Regions from separate parts of the Paenibacillus sp. 2RAB27 genome, predicted to be linked through region 1. Evidence: riboswitches for the same ligand, from Rfam matches in the RefSeq annotation. Region 1 holds a riboswitch; each other region holds the start of a gene.

Evidence for each region. A riboswitch is a leader RNA that binds a small molecule or an ion and turns the genes downstream of it on or off. The one in region 1 is predicted to bind thiamine pyrophosphate.
Region 2: it holds a riboswitch for thiamine pyrophosphate, as region 1 does, so the genes downstream of both, thiC (phosphomethylpyrimidine synthase ThiC) here and AB4114_RS33800 (ECF transporter S component) in region 1, are expected to answer to the same signal.
Region 3: it holds a riboswitch for thiamine pyrophosphate, as region 1 does, so the genes downstream of both, AB4114_RS09270 (thiamine phosphate synthase) here and AB4114_RS33800 (ECF transporter S component) in region 1, are expected to answer to the same signal.

The regions. Positions count from the first base shown of each region.
Region 1 is NZ_JBFRGR010000055.1:12,226-18,050, forward strand. Features, by position in the region: gene AB4114_RS33790 (energy-coupling factor transporter transmembrane component T family protein) at 1-462, opposite strand, end outside; gene AB4114_RS33795 (ABC transporter ATP-binding protein) at 453-1,952, opposite strand; gene AB4114_RS33800 (ECF transporter S component) at 1,957-2,553, opposite strand; TPP riboswitch at 2,694-2,803, opposite strand; gene AB4114_RS33805 (DUF3105 domain-containing protein) at 3,035-3,730, shown strand; gene AB4114_RS33810 (AraC family transcriptional regulator) at 3,753-4,535, opposite strand; gene pyk (pyruvate kinase) at 4,661-5,825, shown strand, end outside.
Region 2 is NZ_JBFRGR010000029.1:37,389-43,213, reverse strand. Features, by position in the region: gene AB4114_RS27725 (N-acetylglucosamine-6-phosphate deacetylase) at 1-1,050, opposite strand, end outside; gene AB4114_RS27720 (glucosamine-6-phosphate deaminase) at 1,040-1,822, opposite strand; gene AB4114_RS27715 (Gfo/Idh/MocA family protein) at 1,842-2,858, opposite strand; gene AB4114_RS27710 (sugar phosphate isomerase/epimerase family protein) at 2,861-3,715, opposite strand; gene AB4114_RS27705 (AbrB/MazE/SpoVT family DNA-binding domain-containing protein) at 3,995-4,231, shown strand; TPP riboswitch at 4,357-4,466, shown strand; gene thiC (phosphomethylpyrimidine synthase ThiC) at 4,562-5,825, shown strand, end outside.
Region 3 is NZ_JBFRGR010000005.1:53,941-59,765, forward strand. Features, by position in the region: gene AB4114_RS09250 (Lrp/AsnC family transcriptional regulator) at 1-163, opposite strand, end outside; gene AB4114_RS09255 (MBL fold metallo-hydrolase) at 290-1,051, shown strand; gene hflC (protease modulator HflC) at 1,113-1,985, opposite strand; gene hflK (FtsH protease activity modulator HflK) at 1,982-2,989, opposite strand; TPP riboswitch at 3,171-3,269, shown strand; gene AB4114_RS09270 (thiamine phosphate synthase) at 3,411-4,016, shown strand; gene thiO (glycine oxidase ThiO) at 4,032-5,255, shown strand; gene thiS (sulfur carrier protein ThiS) at 5,239-5,442, shown strand; gene AB4114_RS09285 (thiazole synthase) at 5,447-5,825, shown strand, end outside.

The DNA of each region.
Region 1 (5,825 bases):
CAGCGCTGCCAGGAAGCTGTACGCGTACTTCGGCGCGACCTTCCACTGCTGCATCATCGCATAGAACAACGCGACAGGCCGCGTGGTCAAGCTGAACAGCAAGCCGACGGAAGCAACCTGGATGCCGCGCAAACCAAGATGGATCCCGCGGTAGAAGCTTTCCTCGGTAATTCGAATGATCCCAAGATGAAACCATTCGGTCTCCCCGATACCGAACATCATCATGCCCGCTGTGGAGGACACGAAAATCAGCAGAAATGGTGACGCATAGAGCAGCAGTCTCTTCGTAGGATGTCCGGATAATAGCGCCAGCGGAAGCAACGCGCCTAACGTCAGGAACAGCATCATATTGAGATTATGAGTGAAGACGACAACGATGAATAGCAGAATCGATAAGACAAGCTTCACACCCGGATTTACCCGATGCAGCCATGTTTCGCGAAAGGGGAACGTTATTTGCATAGCAGCGGCTCTCCTCCCGGGACAGCATAAATAATGGATGCGTGCTCGACTTCCGTCACGCGCCCGGCCTCGACCTGCCAGACGCGCGTTGCCCAGCGCTTGACGATCTCGTGATCGTGTGTCACCATCACGATCACGGTCCCGCTGGCGCGCAGCCGCTCCAGCCCCTCGAGCATGCGCAGCGTGCCGCGCGCATCGAGCCCGAAGGTGGGCTCATCTAGCAGCAGGATGCGTGGCCCGCGAACCATCGCGGACGCCACGCTAAGCCTGCGCTTCTGGCCCAGCGAGAGCTGGAACGGGTGCCGCTCGCGCAGCGCGAGCAGGTCGTATTCCCGGAGCAGCAGCTCAGCCGCTGCCCATTGCTCGTTCCTCGGCTGACCCTCTGGCAAGCCATAGGTCAGCTCTTCCTCCACGGAGTTCGTGACGAACTGGAACTCCGGGTTCTGGAACACAAAGCCGACTTGCTCCGCAAGGTGCTCGACTTTGTTGCCCTTCACGCCCGCGATCACACAGCTTCCGCGGGTTGGGACGAGCCGCATGATCGCGAGGAGGAGCGAGCTTTTGCCTGCACCGTTGGCACCGATAACGGTGATCCATTCCCCTGGATAAACGCTAAAGTTATCCACAGAGGTCCTGATCTGTCCTCCGCGAACACCGACGAAATCCTGGAAGACCATAACGGGTGCTAACGGCACCACACTAGTGGGATGCCCATTCCATAGGTCGTCTCCCCTCACCGCTGCCTGCGGATTCTCCTTGGCATAGTCCTCCCACACCTCAGGATACCAAATGCCATATTCCCTCATTTGCTCTTTGTAAGCTTCAAACATGGCAAGCGGCGGTCCATCGGCCAATACCTTGCCTTCTGGAGTTAAGATGATCAACCGATCGAGCAAATCCAGCATGCCGCTAATTTTGTGCTCGACAATAAGGAGAGTTTTGTCCCCGCTAATGGCTCGAATCGTGTCCCATACCTGCTTCGTACCCTCATCATCCAACAGCGCCGTCGGCTCATCGAGAAAGAGCACCTCTGGCTCAAGCGCCAGTACACTTGCGATCGCTAACCGCTGCTTCATCCCTTGGGACAGCGTACTAATCAACGTATGCGCATCAGGCACATGCACCCCGACCAAATCCAAGTAATACCGGATGCGCGCAGGCATATCTTCCCGCGGCACTTCCTGATTTTCCAACACGAACGCGATTTCTTCATCAATATAAGGCATACAGAACTGTGTATCTGGATCTTGAAACACATACCCCCACCGGCTAGGCCTGCGAATCTCATCCGCTTTGAGCGGCAGCTCAATCATGTCTGGCACAATTCCGCTCAACACCTGAAGCAGGGTCGATTTGCCACAGCCGCTAGGTCCCAGCAGCAGTACCTTCTCACCCCGCTCGATGGAAAAGGAAACCCCCTGAAAGATCAGGGGGGCGTCATCGCCGGGATATTTTAACCGTAGATTCGTAACGCTCATTCCTTCGCTCATCTCGTTACCCCAGTACGTCGTAATCTTTTTTGGAAACTGGACGAATCAGATTCAATACACCTGTGCGGGATAAAGCACCTGTCAAATAGTAGGCGAATACACCCGCGATCAAAGCGCTACCCAGTAACCGTAAACCAATGAATAATAGATAATTCCAGAATGCCAGCTGATCAATATAGCCATAATACGTATCCACAAAGATGGACATGATGGCGGAAGCGAAAGCGGCAAGTATGGTTACTCCCACATTGGTGCGACGATAGCGGAAAGCCGCGAACACTAGCTCAGCACCAAGCCCTTGCAGCAATCCAAAGACGAGCGTCGACACGCCCCAATGGCCGCCATACAAGGCCTCGATCGTTGCGGCTGCAACTTCAGCCAACAGGGCAACGCCTGGTTTGCGAATCACGAGGAACGCGAACGTTGCCGCCATGAACCACATGCCATAGCTCAACTGCTCTGCATGTAAGCCTAGCGGCTTCATAAGATCATAGATCGGTCCCCAAATCCGATAAATCACACCAAACACGGCTGAAATGACAATCGTGATCAAAATATCTGTCAGCTTCAACCCTTTTTTACTTGCTTCCTTTTGCTCCATCTTCTTCTCGACTCCTTTTTCCCCATTCATATTTGTCAATGAGATAAGCGAACACGCCAATCTTGGATACATGGTCTTTTTTGCCTTTTAAGGACAAAAAAAGCCCACCGGAATACCGGCAGGCTTGAACATTTGTGCATAAAAAAAGCACATCAGGTCTCTACGCTGGCATTATCCAGATCAGATTAACGGTCAGTGGCATAGGGCCACTATCTCAGCCTGACTTCATCAAGCACCCGTGTTGCTATTCATTTGGCTTAACTGTAGCGGATTATCTGCTCTTTGGCAATCCTTTTTTTCCCAAAGAAACGGAGAAACTTCCCCATGCTCGTCTGCACTGGTAACATGCCAAAATCAGGATAACATTAGAAGTTGACTTCCACCCCTTAGAAAAACTACAATTTGTAGTGTCCTCTTATTTTTCAACAAAGAAACTTATTCAGGGTGGATGATTCCACGATGCAGAAAGGGATTGAAATTGATGACCATATTGTTCTATATCGGACTAGCTCTATTCATTGCAGCTATCATTGGTTATGTACTCGCAGCAAGAATAAACAAAGACAACACCTCGCGGTTGAAAAAGGCTGAAAAGCAAGCCCTAAAAAAGAAACATAAAACATGGCTCCTTCTCTCACATGCCCTGCTCATCATCGCTCTCGGCAGCGTCGGTACTTCACTCATTCAAAGCTCCGCAGGCAAGTACAGCTTAGATAAGCTTAATTTCCATGCCAACATTCAGGTCACAACAGATAAGGATTACGGACGCGATCATAAAGATGGCACCTTGATGTACGAGATGAAAATCCCTACTTCAGGTACGCATAGCCCACATGATTTGAAATTCGGATTCTATAAGGAAAGACCTGGTTACGAGATGCTTGTCCACAACTTGGAGCATGGCGATATCATCATCCATTACCATCCCGATGCACCGAAGGAGCTGCTCGATCGACTTGACTACTTGACCCACTTCAAGACGGCTGGTGCTGGTGTGCTAGCAGTTCCCAATGTCGATGTGCCAGCCGATCAAGAGGTCGTGGTTACGGCTTGGACGAAAACAATGTCACTCGCCAAATTCGATGAAGCTAGTGTTGGAACGTTCATTCACGACTATATCAACAAAGGTCCTGAGCAAATTCCTGCTAACGTGCGGCTCGGCGGCGGAACGATGTAATTACTTGCGAATTACTTGCGAATTATTTCCGAATCGTTTCACGATCTGAAACTAGTTCGGTTGGTACTAAACCTGTCATTCTTCGGAATACACGATAGAAATAAGACGGATCGTTATAGCCAATAAACTCGGCAATTTCGGTGACGGTCAGGGCGGAATGACGCAGCATGTAGACGGCTGTTTTGATTCGCGTGACGTGAACGAATTCACTGATCGTTTGACCCGTGACTTGGCGAAAAAGCGAAGCTGCATAATTCGGCGAGCGGCTGATACAGCTGCCTAACTCGTCCTTGGTGACATGCTCGCGGTAATGATTCTGGATATAGCCCTTCATTTGCTCCACGAGAAGTGCGGTTGTCGAGGTTGTGGCAGCCTGATCCGACTCCCGTTGGAGAAACACAAACAGCTCTTGCAGATGCGCTTCACATAGCGCCATGTAATAGGGCTGTTTGTCTTGCCAGCCGCGATGGATCAAACGCAGCCGATCTGCGATGATGTCGAATTTGCCGGTCTGGCGACAGGTGTAGGACGATTGTTGCAGTAGCGGAAAGATGTCTTGTGCTGCCTGCGCGTCAAATTGCAGCACAAATTTCTCATGTATTTTCGTTGGCACACTCCGGCCATAGAAGGGAGTTTCTCTCGGGACGAGGAGCCATTGCCCTTTCTCTAGCACTTGTTTCTTCTCATTGACCCAGTACACACAGCGGCCATAGATCACGAAAACAAGTGTCCAGTCCGGGCGCATTATGGGCTGTTCCTCGTTCCATGTACTGCTTTTATCATAGTGAATGCCAGTTAGCTGCATAAAATCCTCGCCCCCTTGTATCATACTATATTACATATATCATACTATAGTTCATAGAAAATCACATGGATAAGGCATATAATGAAGCCAACTAATCTCTTACATTCGAAAGGAAGTCCTTCACGATGCGTAAAACAAAAATCATTTGTACAATGGGTCCTGCGTGCGACTCCGTCCCAACCCTGAAAGAATTAATTGGCGCCGGCATGAGCGTCGCGCGTTTAAATATGGCACATGGCGATTTGGATGAGCACCGCGGTCGTATTCAGCGTGTTCGCCAAGCTGCGCAAGAAATGGGCGTTATTATCCCGATTCTTATGGATATCAAAGGTCCAGAAATCCGCATCGGTCAATTGAAAGATGCTTCCTATGACTTGCAAACGGGCGATCGCATCGTCTTGACAACTGAACAAATTATCGGCGATTCCAGCCGTGTATCGGTGAACTACCCAGGTTTGCCGCAGGATGTTAAGCCAGGCAATCTCGTATTGATCGACGATGGCTCCATCGAGCTGCGTGTTGAAATGATCGATGGCGCAGAAGTGACTTGCAGCGTCTTGAACCCCGCTCAGTTGAAGCAACGCAAAGGTGTTAACTTACCAGGCGTACGCACATCCTTGCCGGGTGTGACGGAGCGCGATGTCATGCACATCAAATTCGGCGTTGAGGAAAATATTTCAATCGTCGCGATGTCCTTCGTTCGTAACGGAAATGATGTTCGTGAGGTTCGTGCCCTTCTAGAGCAGTATGGCGCAGGATTGACACCGATCATCTCGAAAATCGAGAACGAAGAAGGCATGACGAACTTCGCTGGTATCCTGGAAGCTTCCGACGGCATCATGGTGGCCCGTGGTGACCTTGGGGTTGAAATTCCGACCGAGGAAGTTCCAATTGCACAAAAAGATATGATACGCGCTTGTAACTTAGCTGGTAAACCGGTTATTACAGCTACGCAAATGCTGGATTCCATGCAGCGCAACCCGCGTCCGACTCGCGCTGAAGTGAGTGACGTGGCGAATGCCGTGCTTGACGGCAGTGACGTTGTGATGCTTTCCGGCGAGACAGCGGCTGGCAAGTATCCAGTCGAGTCCGTGACGATGATGGCAACTATCGCTGAGCGCGTCGAGCAAACCATGGTGCGCAGCTCCTTGGTTGATGCACAGCTGCAATCCAACAACGAGATCACCGAAGTGTTGTGCCAAGCGGTTGTATCCTCCGCGAACAAGCTGCATGCTGCGGCGATTCTAACACCGACAGAGACGGGCTTCACGGCACGAATGATCGCCAAAT
Region 2 (5,825 bases), on a different contig from region 1:
GGCAGGTAAACCCATCAAGCGGGATGGTCGTGTCGAGGCCATTTCCCAAGCAGCTGGGAATTCAGCGATGCCCCGTCTGTACAAATGTGCAATGCCCCATAGCAGCATCTGAGCCGAGCCTGCAAGCAGCCGGGGGTCAGCAGCCAAGTGAAGCTTGCCTTCTGTGGTAAGTACAACATCTCCACCGATGTGCGTCTTGTAGACGCCTGGTTCAAGACCGCTGATAGCTACGGCATCGCTAACAAGCAGCGCTTGCTCTCCTTTCACTTTCAGCACGACCTTCAACACTTGCTCCGGCAAATGGAATCCATCTGCGATCACACAGCTCCACAAATCATCCTGTGCCAACTGCTCCCACAAATAATTGGGATGACGTGGCAGCATCAGGTGTGCCCCGTTCCCTAGATGCGTCGACATCCGCGCGCCTGCCGCGACTGCTTCGCCAATCTGCGAAGCGTCCGCAGCGGTGTGACCGATAGACACGATCACGCCACTATCGACGCAGCGCTTAATGAATGTAGCACTGTCCGGCCATTCCGGCGACAGCGTCACGATCTTGATGCGGCCGCCAGCCGCTTCCTGCCAGCGGCAGAAGAGGTCCCAATCCGGCGGCCTTACGGCATCCAGACGGTGAGCGCCGCGCGCTCCGTCATCCCGTGAAATGAACGGGCCTTCCAGATGAATGCCCGCAATACCTTGTTCCGTCGCCGGATCCGCTTCGCAGGCGCTTGCAATACTGCCGAGCGCACTAGCGATCGCCTCGGGCGTGTTCGTAATGACGGTGGGGTAACTGGAGGTGACCCCTTCCCGCCATAGCTTGCGGATGATCTGATTAACCGTCTCCGCTTGCAGCGGAAGCTGGTTGAAGTCTAATCCCGCATAGCCATTGATCTGCAAATCGACCAAGCCAGGGGCGACGATTGGCAGTTCCTCATGAAGAGATGCGTCGAGCAGCATCACTTCACTAATCCGTCCATCGCGGACAGTAATCGCGACAGGTGCTCCTGTAGCATAATGGCGTGCGCGAATGACGTTCATTTTATCTGCCATACGAATCGCGGTCCAGATACATCGTGCAGTCTGGATGCTCGCGGAGAATCGTCGATGGACACTCGGTCGAGATGGCTCCGTTCAATGTGCGTTTTACCGCCTGATGCTTCGTTACACCAGGTACAGAGCAGAACAAATGCGTACCCGACATCAGCGCTGGAATCGTCAGGGTTAATGCATGGGTCGGCACGTCATCTAAACTTTCAAAGCAACCATCATTCACCTGCTGCTGCCGGCAAACATCGTCCAACTCCACACGCTTAATCAGTTCCGTATCTGCGAAATCAGCAACAGGCGGATCATTGAAAGCGATATGACCATTCTCGCCAATGCCAAGACAGACAATATCAATCGGCGCTTCTTCAAGAAGTGCGCTATACCGTTTGCACTCGTCCTCTGCCTTGTTCATGCTATTAATCAAATGCACCGTGCCAGGCTTCACCTGATCGAACAATCGATCGTTCAAAAAGCTCCCAAATCGCTGCGGCGCATCTTCACTAAGCCCGATGTATTCATCCATGTGAAACACAGTGATCCGTGACCAGTCGATGGCTTCATCTTGAGCAAGCGTTTCGAGCATTTCATTTTGCGAGGGCGCTGCCGCGAAAATAATTCGGATAGCCGCTTTCTCAGCAAGCAGCGACTTGATTTGGTTGGCTGCCTCTAGCCCAGCCGCTTGCCCCAACGCGATCCGGTTCTGATACACGTTAACCTTCAACGCATCGATTCGTGTATGCCAAACAGGTTGATCTTGTACTTGTGGCTCGCTCATAGGATCGTTCCTCCAATTATCATATAGTCAGCTGCCGCCCTTCGGCAGCACTCTTATAAATCTGTTCAACTAGCTGTACCGCTCGCAGGCCAGATTCCCCCGTAACCAGCGGTTCATCGCCGGCTTCGATGGCAGCCATGACGTCGAGCAGCTGGCTTTGATGAAAATCCGACACAATGCTGCGCGGATCGGTAATGCCGCCGTAGGCACCTGACTCTGCCCAAGTCGGTTCGCTTCGCCCTGGCACTGTCCAATGGACAATCGTCGAGCCTTCCAGCTTGATCGAGCCTTTTTCCCCGTACAGATTAATCGTCGCTGCAAAGCCCGGAGCAATGCTGGTCGAGGCCATGATCGTACCGAACGCGCCATTTTTAAATTGCAAAATGGCTAAACCCAAGTCCTCCGCTTCCATCTCGTGCGTCTGAGTAGCCACCTTGCCAAAGACAGTGTGTACGTCACCAGCGAACCACAGCAGCAAATCCAAGCAATGAATCCCTTGGTTCATCAGAGCTCCTCCATCTTCGGCAATCGTTCCGCGCCATTTCGCGCTATCATAATAAGACTGGGATCGATGAAAGGGGAGTGACACCTCAACCAGCAGAAGCTTACCGAGATCACCTTCATCCAAAACCCGTTTAATAGCTTGATTCTGTGCTTCAAATCGCCGCTGAGAGATGACAGAAAGTGTAACATTATTTGCTCGTGCCGCTTGCACAAGCCGCTCCGCGTCAGTCACATTCATGCTAATTGGCTTCTCGATAATCAGATGCTTGCCCGCATTCACAACCTCCAAACCGATAGCAGCGTGACTCCCGCTTGAAGTTGTGACACAGACGATATCCACATCAGACCTAGTCAAGAGCTCACGGTAGTCCGTCGTCCAGGTGCAGCCTTCTCGCTCAGCAACCGCTTGCGCCTTCGCTTCCACTCGACTAGATACCACGACTAGGCTTGCCTCTTCGATTTGACGAATAGCCTCGATATGAAAATCCGCTACCGATCCACAGCCGATAATGCCGAACCTCCAGTTAGCCAACCCTACACCTCCTCAAGCAGAGCTCGAAGGGCATCCAGCGTCATTCGCGTACCTGTCAGCTGGGTTCCGCCTTCTGGAACAAAATGCGTTTCAATCGTATACAACCCCGCATACCCATCCGCTTCAAGCGCCTTAATTTGAGCTGTTATATCCACATTCCCAGAACCAAGAGGCACACATTTCGGTGTTCCATCTTGACGAATGTAAGCATCCTTCAGATGAACATGGGCCAAGGCATTTTTCATGTACTGGTACCCGCTTGGGAATGCCTCTCTGGCGCCATACGCTTCATTGCCTGGATCCCAAAGGCCCCGAACAGCTGGAGAATCGATGGCAGAAACAAGTGCCGCCACTTCCTCCGCAAAGCCTCCGTTACAGGAAGGCTCATTCTCTAGGAGCAGGATCACGCCTTCGCGTGCTGCAATGTCGCTTGCCCTTTTTAAATGATGAACAATTTCATCACGATGCTGCTCCGGCTCCAACTCTCGCCAAAACGAGAAAATACGGATGCGCGTTGTCCCCAGCAGTTTTGCGATTTCGATCACTCTATCCAGTTTCTTAAAATGCTCCTCTACACTCTCCTCCTTCTGCCCAAACGTGTCCCCCGATTCAACCATTCGCTTCGGATCCAACGCGCATTTAAACAAAGGAGATGCAATGGCGGAGACATACAGTCCACGCTCTTCAACCATTTTGCGGATGCCAACGATCTGATCGTCAGCCAACACGGATACATTCATGCCATTCACAACTCTTACTTCAACATGTTGCAAACCCTGCTCTGCAGCCCAATTCAACGCTTTCTCGAAATCCGGAGATACTTCATCCGTCAGTACGCCTAATCGATTCCAAATCAATGAATAACCTCCACCTTCGCTTGAGCATGCGATTCTGTTTTCTTCTTATTTTTCCTAACTATACCAAGATTGTCTCGGTCAAAGTTGACGTTTCTATTGAAGTAAGTTTACATTTTTTTCGCTTTCTTTCAGCAGTATGGATATGGGCAACTACATGAAAATCACAGCCAGTAAATAAAAGGAATTTGAGTGCATATGTGGAATAGTCTATATACACAATATGAGTCTTTGTAACTACGAGAAGTAGTTCCTTTGTTCATGAAAAAAGGAGGTAATTGTATGAAATCAACGGGAATTGTAAGAAAAGTTGACGAATTGGGACGGATTGTTTTACCTATTGAGTTGCGTCGGACACTCCATATTGAGATCGGTGACGCCATCGAAGTCTATGTGGACCCTGAGCGTATTACGCTCAAGAAGTATATGCCTGCTTGTGTGTTCTGTGGGAATTTCGAGGACATGACCTATTTCAAAGGGAAGCTTGTATGCGGCAATTGTATTGAAGAGATTACGTAGTAATTCTCGTGACGCACGAACATCGGCAAAGTCGAACATAAGCCCTCAGGGATGATCCTGATGGGCTATTTTTTATAAAATAACGATTGCAATAGTTAGAAATAAAGTGTAGATTAAATACCTAAGTGCATAATCACGGGAGCTTGGTGAGACCAGGCTGAGAGGATAGTTATAACTATCGACCGTTAAACCTGATCTGGATAATGCCAGCGGAGGAACACAAGATCTCTTTGTATACCAGGAGACCGCCTCTATTAGAGATGCGGTCTTTTTTTCGCAGCATGAATCCTCCGCTTGATCAAATCGATTATAGGAGGCATGTAAATGTCAATGGAAACAAGTAAAGAAACCGACTCTTCTTCAATTTCCTCTTTTCCGGGAAGCAAAAAAGTGTATGTCGAGGGCTCACGAAAGGACATCCGAGTTCCTATGCGTGAAATCACTTTGAGTCCTACCACGGGCGCTTACGGCGAACAGGAAAACGCCCCTTTGCGTGTCTACGACACAAGTGGTGCTTATACAGATGAGGAAATCCAAACCGATATTCGTGCAGGTATTGCGCCTAATCGTTTGAATTGGATTGTAGAACGCGGCGATGTAGAAATATATGAAGGAAGAACGATTAAACCGGAAGATAACGGATATACCAAGGAAGAGAACGTTACCGAAGTTTTTCCAGGCTTACATCGTCACCCGATGAGAGCGAAAACAGGTCGTAACGTAACCCAGATGCATTATGCACGTCAAGGTATCATCACGTCCGAAATGGAATATATCGCGATTCGCGAAAATGTATCTCCGGAATTTGTGAAAGACGAGGTCGCTCGTGGTAGAGCGATTATCCCCGCCAATATTAATCACCCTGAGAGTGAGCCAATGATTATTGGACGTAACTTTCTCGTAAAAATCAATGCGAATATTGGAAATTCTGCTGTATCGTCCTCCATTGAAGAAGAAGTGGAAAAAATGAGATGGGCTACTCGCTGGGGCGCTGATAATATTATGGATCTCTCAACGGGTAAAAACATTCATACCACCCGGGAATGGATTATTCGTAATTCCCCTGTTCCTATTGGTACCGTTCCAATTTATCAAGCACTAGAGAAAGTCAATGGAAAAGCAGAAGATTTGACGTGGGAAGTATACCGTGACACGCTTATTGAACAAGCTGAGCAAGGTGTCGATTACTTTACGATTCATGCTGGTGTGCTGCTGCGTTATGTTCCTCTTACTGCCAAACGAGTGACAGGTATTGTTTCACGAGGCGGATCCATTATGGCAGCCTGGTGTCTCGCCCACCATCAGGAAAACTTCCTGTATACACATTTTGAAGAGATCTGTGAAATCATGAAAACCTATGATGTATCCTTTTCTTTAGGCGATGGTTTACGCCCAGGCTCCATTGCAGATGCGAATGATGAGGCCCAGTTTGCAGAACTAGAAACACTAGGCGAACTCACCAAAATCGCCTGGAAACATGATGTACAAGTCATGGTAGAAGGTCCTGGTCACGTGCCCATGCATTTAATCAAAGAAAATATGGATAAACAACTTGAAATCTGTGATGAGGCTCCTTTTTACACATTAGGACCGC
Region 3 (5,825 bases), on a different contig from region 1:
CCGTAATGATACCGAGATCTTGGAGCTTACGTATACGTGCGCCGACCGCTTGGCCAGTTAGATGTACCTGTTGACCAATGGCTTTGTGCGACTGAGTGGCATCTTGCAGTAAATGCTGTAAGATACGTAAATCGATCTCATCGATCGGTGGGTTGCTTAGCACTTGTTGAATTCCTTTCACAATGAAATGGAAAATCGGTTATTCTTTTCAGCAGATGGTATGGGTTATGCGCCAATTATTTTACAATTGTAGCAGAACAACAATTAGAAGATAAGAGGTGCTTTGAAAATGAAGCTTCAATTGATTCGCCATGCCACACTTTGGCTGGAATACGCTGGAATAACATGTCTAATAGATCCGATGTTTAGTGACGCAGGGGTCAATCCGCCGATTGTGAATACCGCCAATCCTAGACGGAATCCACTTGTGCCTCTGCCATTTCCAATAGCGGAAATCGGTCAGCCAGACGTGATTATCGTGACCCATCTGCATGGAGATCATTGGGATGGACCAGCTGCGGAAGCACTGCCGAAAACAACGCCTGTCTTGTGCCAACCAGGGGATGAAGGAGCGTTTACGGCTGCAGGGTTTACGTCGGTAACGGCCATTCAGGAGTCACTTACAGTACAGGGAGTAACTTTGTTCCGAACAGGTGGACAGCATGGGACTGGGGAGATTGGGAAGATGATGGGACAGGTTTCAGGCTTTGTGTTCAAAGCGGAGAACGAGCCGACCCTATATCTCGCGGGAGATACGATTTGGTGTGACGACGTACAGCAAGCGTTGGAGACGCATCTGCCAGATTGGACGGTCGTTAATGCAGGCGGTGCACAGTTCGAAGTGGGGGATCCCATCACCATGGATGCGAACGACGTGGTAAGCCTATGCCGATACGCACCATTCACGAAAATCGTCGCCGTGCACATGGATGCGATCAATCACTGTCATGTGACGCGAGCGGATTTGCGGGGGAGATTGGTAGTGGAAGGGTTGTTGGAGCAGGTTGTGATTCCGGCGGATGGGGAGTGGGTGACCAAGTTCCGCAGCTAGAGAAATAAAGTAAAAAGCATACACATCCTAGGATGTGTATGCTTTACGGCGTTCACCAATATTATTTACCAAGTAGAATTTTCGTGTACGGCGAATCGATAGGCAGCATGATGACCGGTTCCCCTTTAAATGACACCAAGTAACTATCCAGCGTACGATAGAAATTGTAGAAGGCAGGGTCTTGGCCGTAAGCGGAGTTGTAAATTTTAGCTGCTTCTTGCTCGCCTTCAGCCACGATTTTCTTCGCATCTGCTTGCGCTTGCGCGATCAATTCACTCGCCTGTCTGTCGGCTTTGGAGGTGATTTTCTTGGACTCCTCATCGCCCTCGGACAAGTACTTCGCCGCAATAGATTGGCGGTCAGAAATCATCCGTTTATATACGCTTTGCTTGTTGGAATCCGGCAGATCCGTGCGTTTGATGCGCACATCGACGATTTGGATCCCGTAGTTATCGCGCTCCATTAACTCGGAAACTTCCTTCGTAATCTCGTCGTTCAAGTTACCACGTTGGGTGTTTTCGCTAATGATATCGCTGTAATTAATCTCCGATAACTTCCGTCTAACGGTGTTGTACACTGCGGCATCAATACGCTCTTCCCCACCAGTGATCGATTGAATCGTACGCAAGAATTGCTGAGCATCATCAATGCGCCATACCGTATAGTTATCAACTTCGATCGGCTTTTTATCTTTGGTCAAAATGGAAGTAGGCTTGCTATCATACACCATCTGATATTTGGGAAGCGTACGAACCGATTCAATGAATGGAATTTTAAAATGAATACCAGGTTCTGTTTGGATACGAACGGCTTCTCCGAATTTGAGAACGACGCGGTATTGGCCTTCTTTGACAATAAAGATGGAAATCAGGAACAAAATGACGACAACGATACCAAGGATGGATCTCATAATCCATTTGCTTTGTAAGGTCATTTCGCAGTCCCTCCAGTCGTACCAGTTGCAGCAGCAGGTGTGCGCAACAGCTCATTAATTGGTAAATATTTGACCGTTTCGCCCGTGCTGTCGCTGATGAAAATTTTGGCATTCGGCAATATTTTTTCTAACGTCTCGATGATAAGTCTGCTCTCTGTTACTGATTTATTATTGGCATACTCCGCATACAGGGCATTGAACTTCGCCACATCCCCCTGCGCATTCAAAATCCGTGATTTCTTCTGAGCTTCTGCATTCTCAAGCAGTGCTTGAGCGTTACCGCGCTCCCTTGGAAGGATATCATTTTCGTATTTCGTCGCCACGTTAATCTTCGTATTTTTCTCTTCACGCGCATTGGTTACATCTTTAAAAGCATTCTGTACATCGCCAGCTGGCGGCTCGATATCTTGGAATTTCAAATCGACAATATGAATACCCGTTTGATACTTCGTCTGCATCTCAATCAATCGTTCTTTGACCTTGCCTTGGACCTCGGTTTTTCCTTCTGTAATGGCAAAGTCTAGCGCCGTAGCGCCGATAACGGAACGAATCGCTGCACTCGCCGAGTTACGTAGGAATAGTTCTGCATTATCAATATTGTACAAGTAGTTCCGCATGTCACTGATATTCCATTCCACCACGGCATCAGCGGATAAAATATTTTCATCCCCCGTGATCATCATCGCTTCTTCTTCTACGGGAGTGATTTTGCCACCTACTTCACGGAAGCCGATTTGGATCCGTTGCGTCTTTTTGGCAGGAAGTACAATCACCTGTTGAATAGGAAAAGGGAGTTTAAAGTGAAGCCCAGCTTCCTTCTCTGTCGTATATTTGCCTAATGTTAAAATAGCCGCCTTCTCATGCTCCTGTACCGTGTAGAAGGTGGACGATCCAAAAATAAGGACGAGAACGATAACAAGGCCGATAACAATTTTGGTCATCAAACCTGGCGGAAGGGAAGAGGGTCTTCGTCGATCGGGTTCTGGCAGTACAAATGGTTCCATGGCAAACACCCCTTAATATAAGATTTACTGATATTCTATACGGGAAGTTTTGGAAATGGTTTCAATAAGGAGACGTAATTCTCAGCAAGCTGAGAAAGACTAGGTCGACTGTAAGATGAATGGAAAATTGTTATTTCCAAGAGTTGGCTGTCATGCTATGATGTTTAGTAATTGCATACGAATGAATCCCTAGGGGCGCCGAGAGGCTGAGACAGTGTAGACTGAACCCTTTGAACCTGATCTGGTTTATGCCAGCGGAGGAAAGTGGAACGAGCTTTGGAGCCGATTTTATATCTGTTTATGATGAGGCAGCCTACAACCACTTTCCTGAGGAAAGTGGTTTTTTTGTGTTACTTACTAAGTCGGGATGAATAGTGCTGTAAAGACAAGTGGTGTTTGGTGGAGAGGAAGTGGGCCGTAGGTGTCGGAGAAAGAGTTGCATGTCATATCGGGCGGGAAGCATACATGGTCCGAGATCGCCAAGATTGCGGCGCAGATTCACCCGTATGTCACAGCGATTCATATTCGCGAGAAAACGAAGTCCTTGGACGAAGTGTTTATCGGCGTTCAGTACTTATTGGAGCAAGGGGTTCCTGCCAAAAGACTGTACGTCAACGGGTTTCCCTCTATCGCTCTAGCCTTGCAAACAGGGGGGCTTCAGCTTCCAGGCTCGACGCCATCGCTTGTTATTCAGGATGAGTTTTGCCGTGGGATACAGCGCATCGGAGTCTCTGTGCATCAGGCAGACGAGGCGATGTGGCGTGAAAAAGAAGGGGCTGATTATCTTATGTTCGGTCATATTTTTGCGACCAACTCTAAGCAGGGCGTGCCGCCTAGGGGCTTGGAGCAGTTAAGACAATTAGTTCATCACGTTAATATTCCGGTGATTGCGATAGGCGGGATGACACCTGCAAGGGTAAAGTCCGTTCTGGATGCAGGAGCATCCGGCATCGCGGTGATGAGCGGAATATGGGAAGCAGCGGATCCCCTTGGAGCCGTTCTGGCCTATCATGATGAGCTTCATTAAATAGAGGTGAGCGAAATGTCAGCAGCAAGATCCCATGTCATCATCGTTGGCGGTGGTGTTATCGGTACATCCATCGCATATTACTTGGCTAAAAGAGGGCAGTTCGTCACACTGCTAGAGCGCAGCCAACTCAGCACCGAAGCTTCTGCTGCGGCAGCAGGCATGCTCGGTGCGCAGTCCGAGATGGAAGACACCGGCGCCCTGTTCCAATGGGCGCGCCAAAGCCGTGCCATGTTCCCCGAGCTGAGCGGGGAACTTCGAGAACTCACGGGCATCGACATCGGTCTCGTCCGTGAGGGCTTGCTGAACGTCGCGCTCAGCGACGTTCAAGAGGAGGAGCTGCGCGCGCGGGAGAAGCTCCAGCGCGCCGCGGGCGAGAAAGCCCAGTGGCTCAGCGCAGCTGAAGCCACGGCTATAGAGCCCGCGCTGAGCGCAGCCACGCGCGGAGCCCTGTACCTGCCCGAAGATGGGCAGGTCGATGCTCCGTTGCTGGCGGCGGCATTCGCGCAGGCGGCGCAGGTGCTTGGGGCGAAGGTGCAACCGTTCGCCCAGGTGCAAGGGCTGCTGACCGCGCAGGAGCGCGTCATCGGCGTGCTGACGGCCGCTGGTCCGCTCTACAGCGACCACGTGGTCGTCGCCGCAGGCACGTGGAGCGGTCAGCTGCTAGCGGGCATCGGCATCGACTTGCCGATGTATCCCGTGAAAGGCGAGTGCTTCTCCGTTAGGACGCCGAAGCCGCTCCTGAAGAAAACCCTGTTCTCGCCAGGGTGCTATATCGTTCCGAAAGCCGGCGGACGGCTGGTGGTCGGCGCGACGGTCGTGCCGCACAGCTATGACCGCAAGGTATCGCTCTCGGGCTTAGCCGAGCTGATGGATCGCGCGAGGGGGCTGATGCCCGCCCTCGGCGATGCAGAGTGGGAGAAGGCTTGGTCGGGGCTGCGCCCGCAGACAGCCGACGGGCTGCCCTACATCGGCAAAGTACCGACGGTGGAGGGCTTGTATACAGCGTGCGGTCATTACCGCAACGGGATTCTGCTGAGCCCGATCACCGGGAGGGTGATGGCGGATTGGATTTTGGGCGGAGATGGCGGAGGAGACCAAGGGAATAGTGCGATAGCCCCTTGGCTGGATGCCTTCAGCCCGGATTTTTCGCCAAAGACCACGCGAGTGAGTCAGCAGGGTCAAGACATATTTTCAGCTACAGGAAAGGAATTGATAAGCATTGAAACTGCACATTAATGGTCAGCAGGTTGACGTACCCGATACGATTAGGACCGTTGTGGAGCTGCTTGCGCATTTCGACCTAAGCGACAAAATGCTCGTGGTTGAGCATAACGCAGCCATTTTACATAAAGAGGATCACGCTGGTGCTGAGCTTGCGGAAGGTCACAAAATTGAGATCGTTCATTTCGTTGGAGGAGGATAAAGATATGTTAAAAATCGGTCCATATGAGTTTCGTTCACGTCTGTTGCTAGGTACGGGGAAGTTTCCTGATTTTCAGATTCAAAAACAAGCGGTGGATATTAGTGAGTCCCAAATTCTGACGTTTGCCGTTCGTCGGATGAACATTTTTGAGGCGAGTCAGCCGAATTTCTTGTCCATGTTGGACACGTCGAATTTCACGTTGCTGCCGAATACAGCCGGTGCCAAAACAGCCGAAGAAGCCGTCCGCATCGCACGTTTAGCTAAGGCTTCTGGCCTGTGCGACATGATCAAAGTCGAAGTTATTGGGGATGAAATGACGCTGCTGCCCGATCCTGTGGAAACGCTGAAAGCGTCGGAAATGCTGCTGGAGGAAGGATTTATCG